Regions from separate parts of the Providencia lanzhouensis genome, predicted to be linked through region 1. Evidence: predicted binding sites of a transcription regulator. Region 1 holds the regulator's gene; the other holds the start of a gene.
The links. The regulator PurR, encoded in region 1, represses purine synthesis genes. The targets are predictions, from matches to a motif close to CANGCAAACGTTTGCNTG.
Positions count from the first base shown of each region.

Region 1 (7,439 bases):
TGAAATGGATTGACGGATGTATGTTCGTGAGTCGACATACTGATATTTTCAGTCGAAACCCATATTTCAGCACCTGTGCCTGGGAAGATCTTAATAGCATCAGTAAATTTCTTGATAATCAAAACTGAACTAACAAATTCTTTTAATTCATCAGGAGGATAATACTGTTTCAGCATGGCTCTTCAAAACGTCATAATTGAATATGCTAATAATAGCGTGTTATAGGGAAAAAATTAACTCTATAAACGATATATTAACCAAATAACGTTTTATTAAAAATCAGTTCCGTTATTAATAATAGTAACGGAACTGATTTTTATGATGCCAAAAAATAACGTTAACTAACGATTAGTCATGCTGATATTCAGTGTGCTTAATCGCATTATTGGATTTGCTGGCACAACGCTGCATGAAATAGCCTATAATCATTGGGATTACAGTAAATGCCATCACACCAGTTGTAGCGAGTAAAGGGTCAAATGTAAGAGCAGACACTAATAAACTGGCTAAGAAACATAACCCTAACTGTAACGCATTTTGTAGTGCAGCAGCCTTACCACTAGCAGATGGGAACGTATTGAGGGCTTTGGCGACTGCAATTGGGTATGATGCTCCGTTCATTGCTGCCATAAAGCAAAATGGAACCAAAATCATGGTTAATGTTGGCTGCGTATAAATCGCCATCACAAAGAGAATAATCATACTAACGGCATAACCCGCTAGCAAGATTGGGAACAACGTTTCAGCGCGAACTTTAGCTAATACGAAGCGGCAGCCGTATCCCCCGACAATAAATGCCAGTGTTTGAGGAATATAACTCAGGCCGATATCCGCAGGGTTAAAGCCCATATTGCGTAGAATAAACGGCGAACCCGTTAGCCATGCAAAAAAGCCAGCGCTACATGCTGCGTACACAAGTACGTTACCACTGAAAACAGGGGAGCTTAGCAAGGTAGCAAAGGAAACTTTGGTTTGTGGCTGGTTTTCTTCTGCGATGACTTTCGGTGCCACTTTTTTTAGCATCAAAGTCGGTAGCAGGAGTAAAACGCCCACCATCATCAGCACGATGAAGATAAATTCCCAGTTTTTGTGTTCAAGCACCCAGGCACCTAAAAGTGGCGCTAATGCAGGAGAAAGCGCCACTAAAGGCATAATAGAGGCAAATACTTTTTGGGTATCAGCTTCGTTATAGCGGTCGATAACGAGGGCCTGCCATAAAACCGCAGCAGAACAAACGCCAACGGCCTGCAAGAATCGAAGGATTAATAACTGAGTGGCATCGGTGACCCAAATCATTGCTAGGCAGCTAATAATGAACAGCGAAAGCCCAACAATGAGAATAGGTTTGCGTCCTAATTTATCTGAAAGGGGTCCCCATAATAGCTGGGCAAACGCGAAGCCCGCTAGAAAGATACTTAATGATGCGCTGATAGCGCCTTCAGTCGTATTTAAGGTTGTTTGCATTGAACCAAAGGCAGGCAGATACATATCGATGGCTAAAAACCCCAGCATGCTTAGGCCAGCAAGATAAATCAAAAATCCAGAGGAGTTTTTTGTCGCAGTATTTGTCATAGTTTTTGCTTAATCTATATTTAAAATAATGTTGATAGTTATCTTATTGTATAGGCTATTTTTTTACGTTGTGAAACGGTAATATTTGGACTCTGCTATCAAATAATTTGAAAGGAAAGAAAATGTGGTCAGCTCATGCACTTGAAGTCATAGACGCAGTTGCTCGAACGGGAAGCTTTAGTGGTGCTGCGGATGAGCTGCATCGAGTCCCTTCAGCGATCAGCTACACAGTAAAACAAGTCGAAGAATGGTTAGCAGTTCCGCTATTCGAACGTCGTCACCGTGATGTGGTATTGACGGAAGCCGGGGCTATCTTTATTAAAGAAAGTCGAAGTGTTATCAAAAAAATGATTGATACTCGACATCAATGCCAACAAGTCGCCAATGGATGGCGCGGACAGTTCAGTATTGCTGTTGATTGCATCGTAAAACCGCAGCGTACGGAACAGCTGATTTTGGATTTTTATCGTCATTTCCCTGATATTGAACTGTATATCCACCCTGAAGTGTTTAATGGAGTTTGGGATGCTTTAGCCGATGGACGTGTGGATGTTGCGATTGGAGCGACCCGTGCTTCACCAATTGGAGAGCGCTATAGCTTCCGTGATATGGGCTTTATGTCATGGCGTTGTGTTGCGAGCCCCGATCACCCATTAGCAAAAATTCAGGGCAAACTGACAGATGATCAAATGCGTGAATATCCAAGTTTGTGCTTAGAAGATACCTCAAGAAGCTTACCGAAAAGAGATACTTGGGCGCTGGATAACCAACGTCGCTTAGTTGTGCCTTACTGGGAAAGTGGTTTAGCGTGTTTGGAAAATGGCCTGTGTGTGGGAATGGTTCCTGAGCACCGTGCAGCGCCATTGTGTGCAGAAGGTAAGCTTGTTGAGCTGAAATTAGCACAGCCGTTTCCTGAAAGCCCTTGCTGCTTAACGTGGGTTGAGAATGATACATCTCCAGCGTTGAGATGGCTTCTTGACTATCTTGGTGATAGCGAAACGCTCAACGCGGAGTGGTTTGCGAGCTAATGTGCTGAGGTAGACTTAGCGGCGATAATCAATAAATGGACCGTCAGCCACGGAACGGCGCTCAACTAAACGCGGATGAACTTCAATCGTTTGCGCATCTTCGCGTTTATTCACAATACGATCGAGCAACATCGCAAACGCCATTTGACCTAAACGCTCTTTTGGCTGGTGAATTGTGGTTAATGCAGGCGTGAAATAGCGTGCATTACGCACGTTATCATAACCAATAATGGAAATATCTTGAGGGACACGTAATCCCATCTCGTCAGCCGCACAGATTGCCCCCATCGCCATGATGTCTCCACCACAGAAGACTGCCGTTGGGCGGTGCTTGTTACTGAGGATCTGCATCATCGCTTTATAGCCTGATTCTGGCTCGAAATCCCCTTGAACAATCCATTCATCTTTTAATGTGACTTTGCCTTCTTCCATGGCTTTTTTGAAGCCGGTTAAACGCCCAATACCTGTATTTCTTTCGAGAGAGCCAGGGATCACGCCAATTTCACGGTGACCACGGTCAATAAGGTAACGACCCGCTAAGTAACCACCGTGGAAAGAGTTATCAATAATACTGTCAGTGAAATCCCCGCGAGAGGTACCCCAGTCCATGACGACCATTGGGATATTTCGGTAATCTTCCAACATACCTATCAAGGTGTCAGGGTATTCTGAACACATCACAAGTAGCCCATCGACACGTTTTTGTGCCAACATTTGCAAGTACGCTTTTTGCTTACCTAAGTTATTGTGAGAGTTACATAAAATTAGAGTATAGCCTTTCTCATAGCAACTATTCTCGACAGACTCGATCACTTCTGCGAAATAGGGGGCTTCACTTGATGTTGCCAACAGACCAATTGATTTGGTGTGGTTGACTTTTAAACTACGCGCAACCGCACTCGGAGAATAATTGAGCTCTTTGATGGCGGCCCAAACGGCTGTTTTTGTATCATCAGCGACAAAACGCGTCTTGTTGATAACATGGGAGACGGTTGTGGTAGAGACGCCCGCACGTTTCGCCACATCTTTAATTGTTGCCATGAGAAGAAAAAACTCCTAACCAAAACTTGGTCTCTAAAATAATTCTAGTTAAATAATTACCTGCATATTGATGCATAGTACCTTTGCTGGCAATAATTTAGCGATTTGTTGTCGATTTTGTCTGATCTAGCGCAAAAACGAAAGAAATAATTGATGTTATAACATGTGATATAGACACTGGTTTTACGTTTTTGTGCATGTATACTGAAATAACCTTTTTATTTTATGGTTATTTGATAATTCAATTTCTTTATATGAGAGGGTCTCATGGATACAGATTTTAAATATGGATTGCTAGCTGCGTTTGGCTCTTTAGCTGTAATTATTTTGTTTGCTGTGCACATTTTCTGATTTCATTTCCATCCTATCTACTAAGGATGAGAAATAATTAAGGGCGAGTATTATACTCGCCCTTAGTCATTTTAGATCTGAACTAAAATTAAGCCAGATTTTCTTCAACAAATTTCCAGTTAACTAACGCCCAGAAGTTTTCTAAGTATTTTGGACGTGCGTTACGGTAGTCGATGTAGTATGCGTGTTCCCAGATATCAACAGTCAGAACTGGCTTATCGTCACCAGAAATTGGTGTTGCCGCGTTAGACGTGTTAACGATAGCCAGGCTGCCATCTGCTTTCTTCACTAACCAAGTCCAACCTGCACCGAAGTTTTTAACTGCGGCATCAGTGAATTGCTCTTTGAACTGAGCAAATGAACCGAATGCTTTGTTGATAGCTTCTGCAACTTTACCGGTTGGCTCGCCACCTGCATTTGGAGCCAAGCAGTGCCAGTAGAAAGTGTGGTTCCAAACTTGAGCCGCGTTATTGAATACGCCAGCTTCAGAAGTTTTAATGATTTCTTCTAAAGACAGACCTTCAAATTTAGTGCCTTTGATCAGGTTATTCAGGTTAACAACATAAGTGTTGTGGTGCTTACCGTAGTGGTATTCTAAGGTTTCAGCAGAGATATGAGGTTCTAAAGCATCTTTAGCATAAGGTAGAGCTGGTAATTCAAAAGACATTGCGTACTCCTTGATTGCTTTTATTCAGTGTTTAGGGTGTTTGCTCGTAAAATGAGCGAAATTAAATGTACTTCTATTAATTAATCTACTTCTAGTGTAGTGACGTCGAGCCGTGGTGAGCTATTGCGCCGCATTGTAAGTCATGATTTATCATAACAGAATACAGGTTACAGTAAGAAAAAACCTGTTCCATGATGCTATTTATGCCTTAATTGTTAGTAAGTTGCATAATAATTATTCCACTGCGTGTCGTTATTGTCATTGAAGAGCAGGGAAATACATCAAGTGTTATTAATTTGCTAATATATTAACAAATAACTCTCATGATTACACGGCAAAAACACCCAGAGTGAATTTTTTATAGTAAAAAGAAAACGTTGCTATTTGCTTTTCACCTTTTGAGTACAGCAAATAGGAGTGCTATAGTATTCACCTTATAAAACTGGCATATTGTATGAAACAATCACGGAACAATTTGCGATGTTTTGACTATGCCGGCGATTACACCGGTCAATGTGTTCTGTCTAATGAGTTGCCTTGCAAATGATTCAAAGTGGCTCAGTGACTGCAAAATCAGCACCCACGTTTTAGGATATAAAATGACAACTATCGAAAAAATTGAGCGCCAAGTTAAAGAAAATCCAATCTTATTATACATGAAAGGCTCTCCAAAACTGCCTAGCTGCGGTTTTTCTGCTCAAGCTGTTCAAGCTCTGTCTTCTTGCGGTGAGCGTTTTGCTTACGTTGATATTTTACAAAACCCAGATATTCGTGCAGAGCTACCAAAATATGCTAATTGGCCAACATTCCCACAGTTATGGGTTGGTGGTGAGTTAGTTGGCGGTTGTGACATTATCGTTGAGATGTTCCAACGCGGCGAATTACAAGCTCTGATCAAAGAAACTGCAGACAAATACCGTCCAGCAGATGAAACCATCACTGAGTAATTAAATGGTTGAATAGGCTTTAATGCTTATATTGATGAAAACCGTATTAGCCTAAAACTAATACGGTTTTTTTGTTTTTAGGGGGCGAGGTTATTGAGGCTCACTAGGTAGTGGCCATCCACCTAATTTTTTCCATTTATTGACTAACTCGCAAAATAATAGCGCGGTACGGTTAGTATCGTATAGGGCACCGTGGGCTTGCTTGCCATCAAATGGAATACCTGCGGTGACACAAGCTTTTGCAAGAATGGTTTGTCCAAAAACTAATCCACTCAGTGCGGCGGTATCAAAGGTTGCGAAGGGATGAAATGGGTTACGTTTTAACCCAGAGCGTTCTGCCGCATTCATAACAAAGCTGTGATCAAAATTTGCGTTATGAGCCACCATGATCGCGCGATTGCAATCGGTATTCTTCATACCTTTTCGAATTGTTTTAAAAATGGCATGTAATGCTTCATATTCACTCACTGCACCACGTAGGGGGTTCGTGGGGTCAATGCCAGTGAACTCCAGTGCAGAGGGCTCCAAATTCGCACCTTCAAATGGTTCTACATGAAAATGCAGCGTTTCATCAATGGCTAGCCAGCCATCTTTGTCCATTTTGAGTGTAATGGCCGCTATCTCTAATAGACCATCAGTTTTAGGGTTGAACCCACCAGTTTCAACATCTATAACGACAGGGTAGTAACCCCGGAAGCGGTTAACCAGTGAGTTAGGGTTATTTTTTTCAGACATTAGGCTTTCAATTTACAGTTTCTGGTTGGCTTTCATTATGCCAAAGGGAATGCATTTTTGCAGGTAGATACTGAAGATATTTTAGGTGATGGTTATCACCACCTAAAATATAAAATGTATGTGAGGGATTAATTTCCTAATCCTTTGCTCGCACTTTTATTTTCGATGAGCTCAATTTTATAGCCATCTGGATCTTCAACAAATGCGATAACGGTTGTACCACCTTTGACTGGACCAGCTTCACGAGTGATATTTCCACCTGCTTGACGAATGTCTTCACAGGTTTTAGCAACATTATCAACACCTAATGCAATATGACCATAAGCATTACCTAAGTCATATTCTGTTACGCCCCAGTTATAAGTTAACTCGATAACAGCACCTTCACTTTCATCGCTGTAACCGACAAACGCTAAAGAATATTTGTATTCTGTATTTTCGCTCGTGCGCAGTAAGCGCATACCTAATACTTTGGTATAAAAATCAACGGAGCGTTGCATGTCGGTAACACGGAGCATGGTATGTAGTAAGCGCATAATAGTAGTTTCCCTATAAATTCTTCAGGCAATAATGCTTAAAGTCGAATCGATTTATCTATTAATATAACGTGGCAATATGACTAAATACAGCGATTGAGGTTTATTTTTTAGTCATATCATGGCTATACTCAATTCGAGGGAGTATATCATAATTTTATGTTTATATTACGGGTGGTTAACGATGGCAGAACAACTTGAGTTTTTTGATATTCCAAGCCCTTGCCGTGGGATATGCCAGACCAACGAGCAGGGATATTGCCGTGGTTGTTATCGAACCCGAGATGAACGTTTTGGTTGGTTGCAGCTAACTAACGCAGAAAAACGTCATGTAATCCGTTTATGTCGCCAGCGATTTTTAAGATTAAATAATAAGAAAGTGGCTCAAGAAGAGATGAATGATCCTCAACAACCTCTATTTTGATTGATAATCAGACTATTAAAAATAAGATAATTCAATCAAAAATTAATTCATTTAGATTAATTACAATAGTTACATTTCAATAAAATTTTATTTATTCAAAATGATGATGAAGTTCATTTAAATCAACTGTAAATGACA
Region 1 is NZ_CP174123.1:1,754,780-1,762,218, forward strand. It holds gene ACIH2S_RS08250 (helix-turn-helix transcriptional regulator) at 1-176, opposite strand, end outside; gene punC (purine nucleoside transporter PunC) at 349-1,572, opposite strand; gene punR (DNA-binding transcriptional activator PunR) at 1,695-2,600, shown strand; gene purR (HTH-type transcriptional repressor PurR) at 2,616-3,641, opposite strand; gene ACIH2S_RS08270 (YnhF family membrane protein) at 3,909-3,992, shown strand; gene sodB (superoxide dismutase [Fe]) at 4,081-4,659, opposite strand; gene ACIH2S_RS08280 (Grx4 family monothiol glutaredoxin) at 5,259-5,606, shown strand; gene rnt (ribonuclease T) at 5,697-6,341, opposite strand; gene gloA (lactoylglutathione lyase) at 6,470-6,877, opposite strand; gene ACIH2S_RS08295 (DUF1289 domain-containing protein) at 7,062-7,301, shown strand.

Region 2 (7,439 bases), 970 kb from region 1:
TGGCGTCACCGTTAAACGAACATCTTCAACACGACCAAATGCACTGATAATCAATGATAATGGCGACGTCATTTCACGCTCTTCACCATTTTGCTGCCAGCGAGTCTTCATTGACATTGAGTCTTTACCCACTGGGATTGTCAGACCTAATGCCGGACACAATTCTTCACCGACCGCTTTAACTGCTTCGTACAGACCTGCGTCTTCCCCTGGGTGACCCGCTGCAGACATCCAGTTAGCAGATAGCTTCACGCGCTTAAGGTCTTGTACATAAGAGCATGCTAAGTTGGTTAGTGCTTCACCCACTGCCATACGCGCAGAAGCGGCAAAATCCAATAATGCCACAGGCGTTCTTTCGCCAATAGACATTGATTCACCATAATAGCTATCCAAACTTGCGGTTGTCACCGCGCAGTCAGCGACTGGGATTTGCCATGGACCAACCATTTGGTCACGAGCAACCATTCCCGTCACAGTGCGGTCACCAATAGTGATTAAGAAGGTTTTTTCTGCCACAGCCGGTAAATGCAGAACACGCTTAACAGCTTCAGTTAAATCGATGGCGGTTCTATCCAGCGATTCAGGCTCGGCTTTCAGTGTTGTCACATCACGCAACATTTTCGGCGTTTTGCCCAACAATACATCCAGTGGCATGTCAATTGGTTGGTTATCAAAATGCTCATCATTAAGGGTTAAATGACGCTCTTCCGTTGCTTCACCGATCACAGCAAACGGCGCGCGTTCACGCTCACAAATTTCAGTGAATAATGCCAGTTGTTCTGGAGCAACCGCCATCACATAGCGCTCTTGGGATTCGTTACACCACACTTCCAGTGGGCTCATTCCTGGTTCATCATTAAGAATTTTACGCAGTTCAAAACGACCACCACGACCGCCATCGCTCACCAGTTCAGGCATTGCGTTGGATAATCCCCCCGCACCAACATCATGGATAAACAGAATTGGGTTTTTATCACCTAGCTGCCAGCATTTGTCGATCACTTCTTGGCAACGACGCTCCATTTCGGCGTTATCACGTTGAACAGAAGCAAAATCAAGATCCGCCGCAGATTGACCGGATGTCATGGATGATGCAGCTCCGCCTCCTAGACCGATATTCATCGAAGGGCCACCCAAAACGATGAGCTTAGCGCCAACGGTAATTTCACCTTTTTGAACGTGATCCGCACGGATGTTACCAATACCACCCGCTAACATAATTGGCTTATGGTAACCACGTAATTCTTCACCATTGTGGCTATTCACTTTCTCTTCATAGGTACGGAAATAACCTAATAATGCGGGACGCCCAAATTCGTTGTTAAATGCCGCCCCGCCTAAAGGACCTTCCGTCATAATATCGAGTGCAGTCACAATACGTTCAGGCTTGCCGAAATCTTCTTCCCAAGGTTGTTCAAAACCCGGAATACGTAAGTTTGAAACGGAGAAGCCCACTAAACCTGCTTTTGGTTTTGCACCGCGACCTGTTGCGCCTTCATCACGAATTTCACCACCAGAACCAGTTGCAGCCCCCGGCCATGGAGAGATTGCCGTTGGGTGGTTATGGGTTTCCACTTTCATCAAAATATGTGCATCTTCTTGATGATAACGATAAGTACGTCCATCTGGCTCAGGGAAGAAACGACCTACTGAGGAACCTTCCATTACTGCCGCATTATCTTTATAAGCAGACAAGACGTGATCTGGCGTTTTTTCAAAGGTGTTTTTGATCATTTTAAACAGGGATTTTGGCTGTGTTTCCCCGTCAATAATCCAATCCGCATTGAAAATTTTATGGCGGCAATGTTCTGAGTTTGCTTGCGCAAACATATATAGCTCAACATCCGTTGGATTACGTTTTAACCCTGTGAATGCCTCTAATAGATAATCAATTTCATCGTCAGCTAACGCTAAGCCCATCTCTTTGTTAGCTGTGTCTAGTGCTTGGCGCCCGCCAGCGATGATATCAATCACTTTCATTGGGGCAGGCTGTTGCTGAATAAATAGTGCCTCAGCTTGTTCAAAAGAGGCAAAGACCGTTTCCATCATTCGGTCATGTAACAGGCTGATAACCAAATCCCACTGCTCGCTTGTCAGTGAATCGGCTTGAATATAGTAGGCAACGCCGCGTTCAATACGTTTAACCTGTGTTAGGCCACAGTTATGTGCGATATCCGTTGCTTTAGAAGACCAAGGAGAGATAGTTCCTGGGCGTGGGGTGACTAAAATCAGTTTTCCAAATGGCTCATGCTCTGCCAGAGAAGGACCATATTTTAATAAACTACTCAGTTTACCTTGCTCACTGCCACTTAATGGGGCTGATAGCTCAGCAAAATGCATATATTCAGCATAGATATCCGTTACTGGGAGCTGTTTTTCAGCAAACAGCGCCAAAAGGCGGGTAATACGAAATGCTGATAGTGCCGGTGAGCCACGCAAAATTTCCATAGTCTTAAATTCTCTCTTTTAAACGCCAGCCCTGATCACGAAAGCAGGGAAACCGGAGTCCATTATAGAGCAATGTTCATCAATACGAAACCGTTTGCGTGACTAAAAATAGAGCGATTAGTTAAATATTAATATGTGCTAAATACGATAATATTAGTTGCACCGATCATCATTGTTAGAGCAAAATACGAAACCACTGGATTTATAACCATGATTAAACAGTTTTTATTAAGCGCACAACACCAGTTCCTGCACGAGAAATAATTATTTGAATAACCTAAAAGTTAACTATTTTATTATCGTGGTCATCGCTTTACTTGCCACCATGATCATTGGCTTCAATGTCCGATGGTCTAATACGCAAAACACCCAAGTCGACAAAATTATCTCTCGGGGTGAGTTACGTATTAGCGCAGTAAGTTCACCACTCATTTATATTGATGAGCAGCGTCAGCTACGTGGCTTTGACTACGAGCTTGCTCAAGGCTTTGCCACGTACCTAGGTATTAAACTCAAAATTATTATTCGCCCGACTATTGAACAGATTTTCGAAGATCTCGATAACGACGATGCCGACATCGCTGTGGCGGGGCTGCTGTATAATAAAGACCGTTTGGAAACCATGAAAACGGGTCCAAGCTATTTGAGTGTTACTCAGCAATTGGTTTACCGTAAAGGTACTACGCGCCCAAAAACCTTTAATGACCTGAAAGGGAAATTAATGGTTATCGCGGGGAGCACTCATGCAAGCACGTTAAAAGCACTTTCAGCGCAATATCCTAATCTTAAGTGGGAAGAAAGCAGCAACTATACACCAAGTCAATTATTAGAAATGGTGGCCGAAGGTGAAATTGATTACACCCTTGAAGATTCTATTGCGGTCTCTTTGCAGCAACGTATTCATCCTAAAGTCGCCGTGGCATTTGATTTGCGCGATGACCATGCCATTACATGGTATTTAAGCCGCCAACATGACAACAGCCTAGATGCCGCCCTGCTCGATTTTTTTAATCTCAGCAATCAGAACGATCTTCTTGCTCGCTTGATTGAAAAGCATTTCAGCCATGTGGAATCCTTCGATTATTTCGATACCATAACGTTTATTAGCGCCATAAATAATAAACTGCCGGATTATCAACCTCTCTTTGAGAAATATGCTGAGACCGTTGAGAGCATCGATTGGAAATTACTTGCTGCAATAGCTTGGCAAGAATCTCACTGGAATCCTCTTGCAACCTCACCGACTGGCGTTCGTGGGATCATGATGCTCACCAAACCAACGGCTGCAACTATGGGAATTGAAGACAGGTTAGATCCAGAGGGGAGCATTAAAGGTGGGGCTGCGTATTTAGCCTATATTATGAAACGCTTACCCGATTCTATCGCTGAAGATGATCGCATTTGGTTTACCCTTGCTGCCTATAATATGGGTTATGGGCATATGCTGGATGTGCGAAAACTAACGCAAAGACTTGGCGGTAATCCTGACCGCTGGCTTGATGTTAAAGCAAATTTACCCTTGCTAACTCAGCAAAAATATTATTCCCAACTCACTTATGGTTATGCCCGAGGACACGAAGCTTATCGCTATGTAGAAAATATTCGTCGCTATCATCAAAGCTTAGTGGGTTATTTGCAAAGTCAGGAGAAAAAGCAGAAAACACTCGAAATTGCCAAGAAATCTCACGTTTACGTTGTAGTGCCAAATGAGAACTCGCCGCTTTCCTCTTATGTGATGCCTGATGTGGTGTCAGCAAAAGTGGATATCACGCCCAAAGCGTCAGCAAATCTCGGTGTGTTTAATGCCAAGGAAAATACTCGTGCACCAAACGACTCTCTAGGGAAATATATTTTGGCAAAACCAACACGTTCGAGTTCCACCGATAATAACGTAGCCTTACAAAAGGAAACATCAATTGAAGACTAGCTTTCGGGATTTTGAGCCTGCTTTTCTTGACGTCTCTGCTCTTTAATTTGTGCTCTGCGCATTCTAAAAAAATCGCTGAGCATGGATGAGCAAGTTTCTTCAAGTACACCACTCGTCACTTCAACATAGTGGTTTAAACCTGGCTGCGACATGATATTAATGAAGGAGCCACATGCCCCCGTTTTAAAATCGTTCGCGCCGTACACCACTCGACCGATGCGGCTATGGATCATCGCCCCTGCACACATAATGCAAGGTTCTAAAGTGACATACAGCGTTGTGTCTAATAAACGGTAATTCTGTAGTGCGGTGCCCGCTTTTTGTAAGGTAATAATTTCGGCATGGGCGGTAGGGTCGTGATTTTCAATGGAGTGGTTCCAGCCTTCTGCTACTAGTTGGTTATCTTTGACCAGTAACGCACCGACAGGAATTTCCCCTGCATCTTGAGCTTTTTTTGCTAGCTCAAGAGCTTGAGCCATCCAATACTCGTCGATTTCTAATTGCGTCACTCTAGCCTCTCATTCATCCACACTCGAAAAGTTGATTATTACGAAATGTTAAAATGACTGCAAATTGAATCTGATATTAATCAACAACTAATTACTAAAAATGGCAAGTTTTGCTGCGAACCCCATAAAGAATGCACCGACAGTGCAATTTCCCAATTTCGCCAAAATCTGCTTTTCCCGTAAAAAGCGCGCTATCAAGTAGCCACTGAATATCAATAAGCTTAGATACAAGAAGCTAACCGTCTCTAAGATAACCGCTAATACCATGTACGGCACCCAAGCATGGCTATAATTGAAGTCGATAAATTGAATAAAGAACGAGATATAGAACAAAATTGCTTTCGGATTCGTTAAGCTAAGTACCAACGCGCGAGTGAAGTAATTTTCTTTTCTTACTTCAATCTGCTCAACCCCTGCTGATAACGATTTTTTCTGCCAAAAAGTTGCATATAAGATTTTGCACCCTAAGTACAAAAGATAAGCTGCCCCTAAGTATCTTACGATGGTAAACAGCGTTGGAGAGGCTTTGATCACCGAGGCAACACCAATGAATGAAAGAAAAATCAGTATTGCATCGCCAGTGAAAACACCGATTGCAGCGCGATATCCCGCTTTAGTCCCATGTGAAGTACTTGATTTTAATACATACAGTGAGTTCGGACCAGGAACAATGATGATAAGCACCAATCCCGCTAAGTAAGTCCAAAAATTCAATACCCCTAGATTTTCAAACATGACTACTTCCTAATTGTTTTTTCTTATTACTATCACAGTTGCGATCCATTGTGAATATTCTACTTTTATTAATTTTTAAATCATTTGAATATATAAAACGAACTAATAATTAACATTATTTTTAAAATCTCTCTCATTAAATATGATTAACCCGCACTTAAGTTTTCATAGTTTAAATAAGAGGAATAAACATGGCTTTTATTAGAAGAACCGTGCAATCAAGTATCTTTGAAGAGTTTTACCCAACAACGCTTGCATTCAGCGCTGCTAAGAAAAATTACTTCTTAGGGCATTCAAAAGATAAATCCTACATGATCTATAACATGACAGATGCCGGAAAAATTGAACCTACCGTTGTCGTACAAAAAGGTAAATTAAAAACCTATCTGCAAAATATTCAAGCTTTCTACGATCCAACACAGAACAAACAGTATCTGTACGGTTATAATCTCGATGAGAAAGTTATCGATGTTTATCAAATCGCTGATAATGCCAGCATCGTGCTAATGTATTCTGAGGAGTTCAACGTTGAAGACTCTATAAAATCAGCGACCTTCTTTATCATTAATGGTGTACTGTGCTTCTATACGCAATCTGATAAAACTAAGAGCTGGTATATCTATAACTTAATTAATTATTAATTTAATATTTGCTATTAACTATTAATTGCTTTCTTCCATAAGAGCTTAAATTAAGCTCTTATTCTATTTGTATAAATAGAGCCTTTTTATATTATTAATTCGACTTTATTTACAAACTATCCACTTTAAATAATACTTAGAACTTTCAATTATTCTGCTTGTTTATCACTGTTTTTTAGTTGGTCATCTCCGTTCACTCGCACATAATTCAGTGTCTAATTGATTTACTTCAGTGTAAAATGACGTTCGAAGACGTATACTACTGGTTTAAATCTGATATAACTAATTGAAATGGCACTATTAATTACTAAAAAATGCATTAACTGCGATATGTGATTCATAGTCTTATATTTCATTTAAAATCAATTAGATAAAACCAAGTGTTACTCATTGTGTTTCAGAGTTTTTGTGTTGCTTCCTCATGATTTGATCTTCTATAACACAAAACCACCTTTCCCTTATTGCAATCTATAAATTTACTGTATATAAATACTGTATAAATAAACAGTGAAATAAGGTTGTATATATGCCGCGTATAGAGATCCTCTTTGATAAAGAATCAAAGCAAAAGCCTAACGATAGAACCCGTGATGCCCTGCAAGAGCAAATCATAAAAAGAATTGGTGAGCGATTTGGTCCATTGAGTTTACGTGTCGCCATGAGTTCGTCACAGTCACTGACTATCAGTGAAACTAAAACAGATGACGAGAAAGAAGAGATAGGTCAAATTTTGGAAGAGATCTGGCAAGATGATTCGTGGGTACCGGCATGAAAAAAGACGAGTATGTAGAACTTGAAGCTGATAACGCAGAATTCATTCCAAAGCTAGAAAAAGCTCAGTTGTCTATTGATAACCCGCCCGGCTTTGTGTTCATGAAATTTGTATTTTCTGATCCTATGTTCAATGAAGAAACTCGAGAAATGCAAAATATAGAAAGGGAGCCGGTGCAATCATTTATGGCAGAAAGTGTCGCTAAAGAATTACTAACCCAATTGGAGAGGCATTTTTACGGTAACTCAAAAGCGGAAAAATTTGAGTCTAAAAAATACCTAATGTGATGAAAAGCCGCGATATGCGGCTTTATTCTTTCCGTAAATATCGTCATTTGATAACATACATATAATCAATGATACTCGCAGCGATGTAAAATAGGCATCTTTATGAAAACAAAAATATTA
Region 2 is NZ_CP174123.1:2,720,719-2,728,157, forward strand. It holds gene purL (phosphoribosylformylglycinamidine synthase) at 1-2,448, opposite strand, end outside; gene mltF (membrane-bound lytic murein transglycosylase MltF) at 2,717-4,375, shown strand; gene tadA (tRNA adenosine(34) deaminase TadA) at 4,372-4,884, opposite strand; gene leuE (leucine efflux protein LeuE) at 4,972-5,619, opposite strand; gene ACIH2S_RS12880 (XRE family transcriptional regulator) at 5,811-6,260, shown strand; gene ACIH2S_RS12885 (DinI-like family protein) at 6,787-7,032, shown strand; gene ACIH2S_RS12890 (hypothetical protein) at 7,029-7,319, shown strand; gene ACIH2S_RS12895 (glycosyltransferase family 2 protein) at 7,422-7,439, shown strand, end outside.
Region 2: the regulator PurR is predicted to act here: its motif matches at 2,532-2,549, upstream of purL (phosphoribosylformylglycinamidine synthase).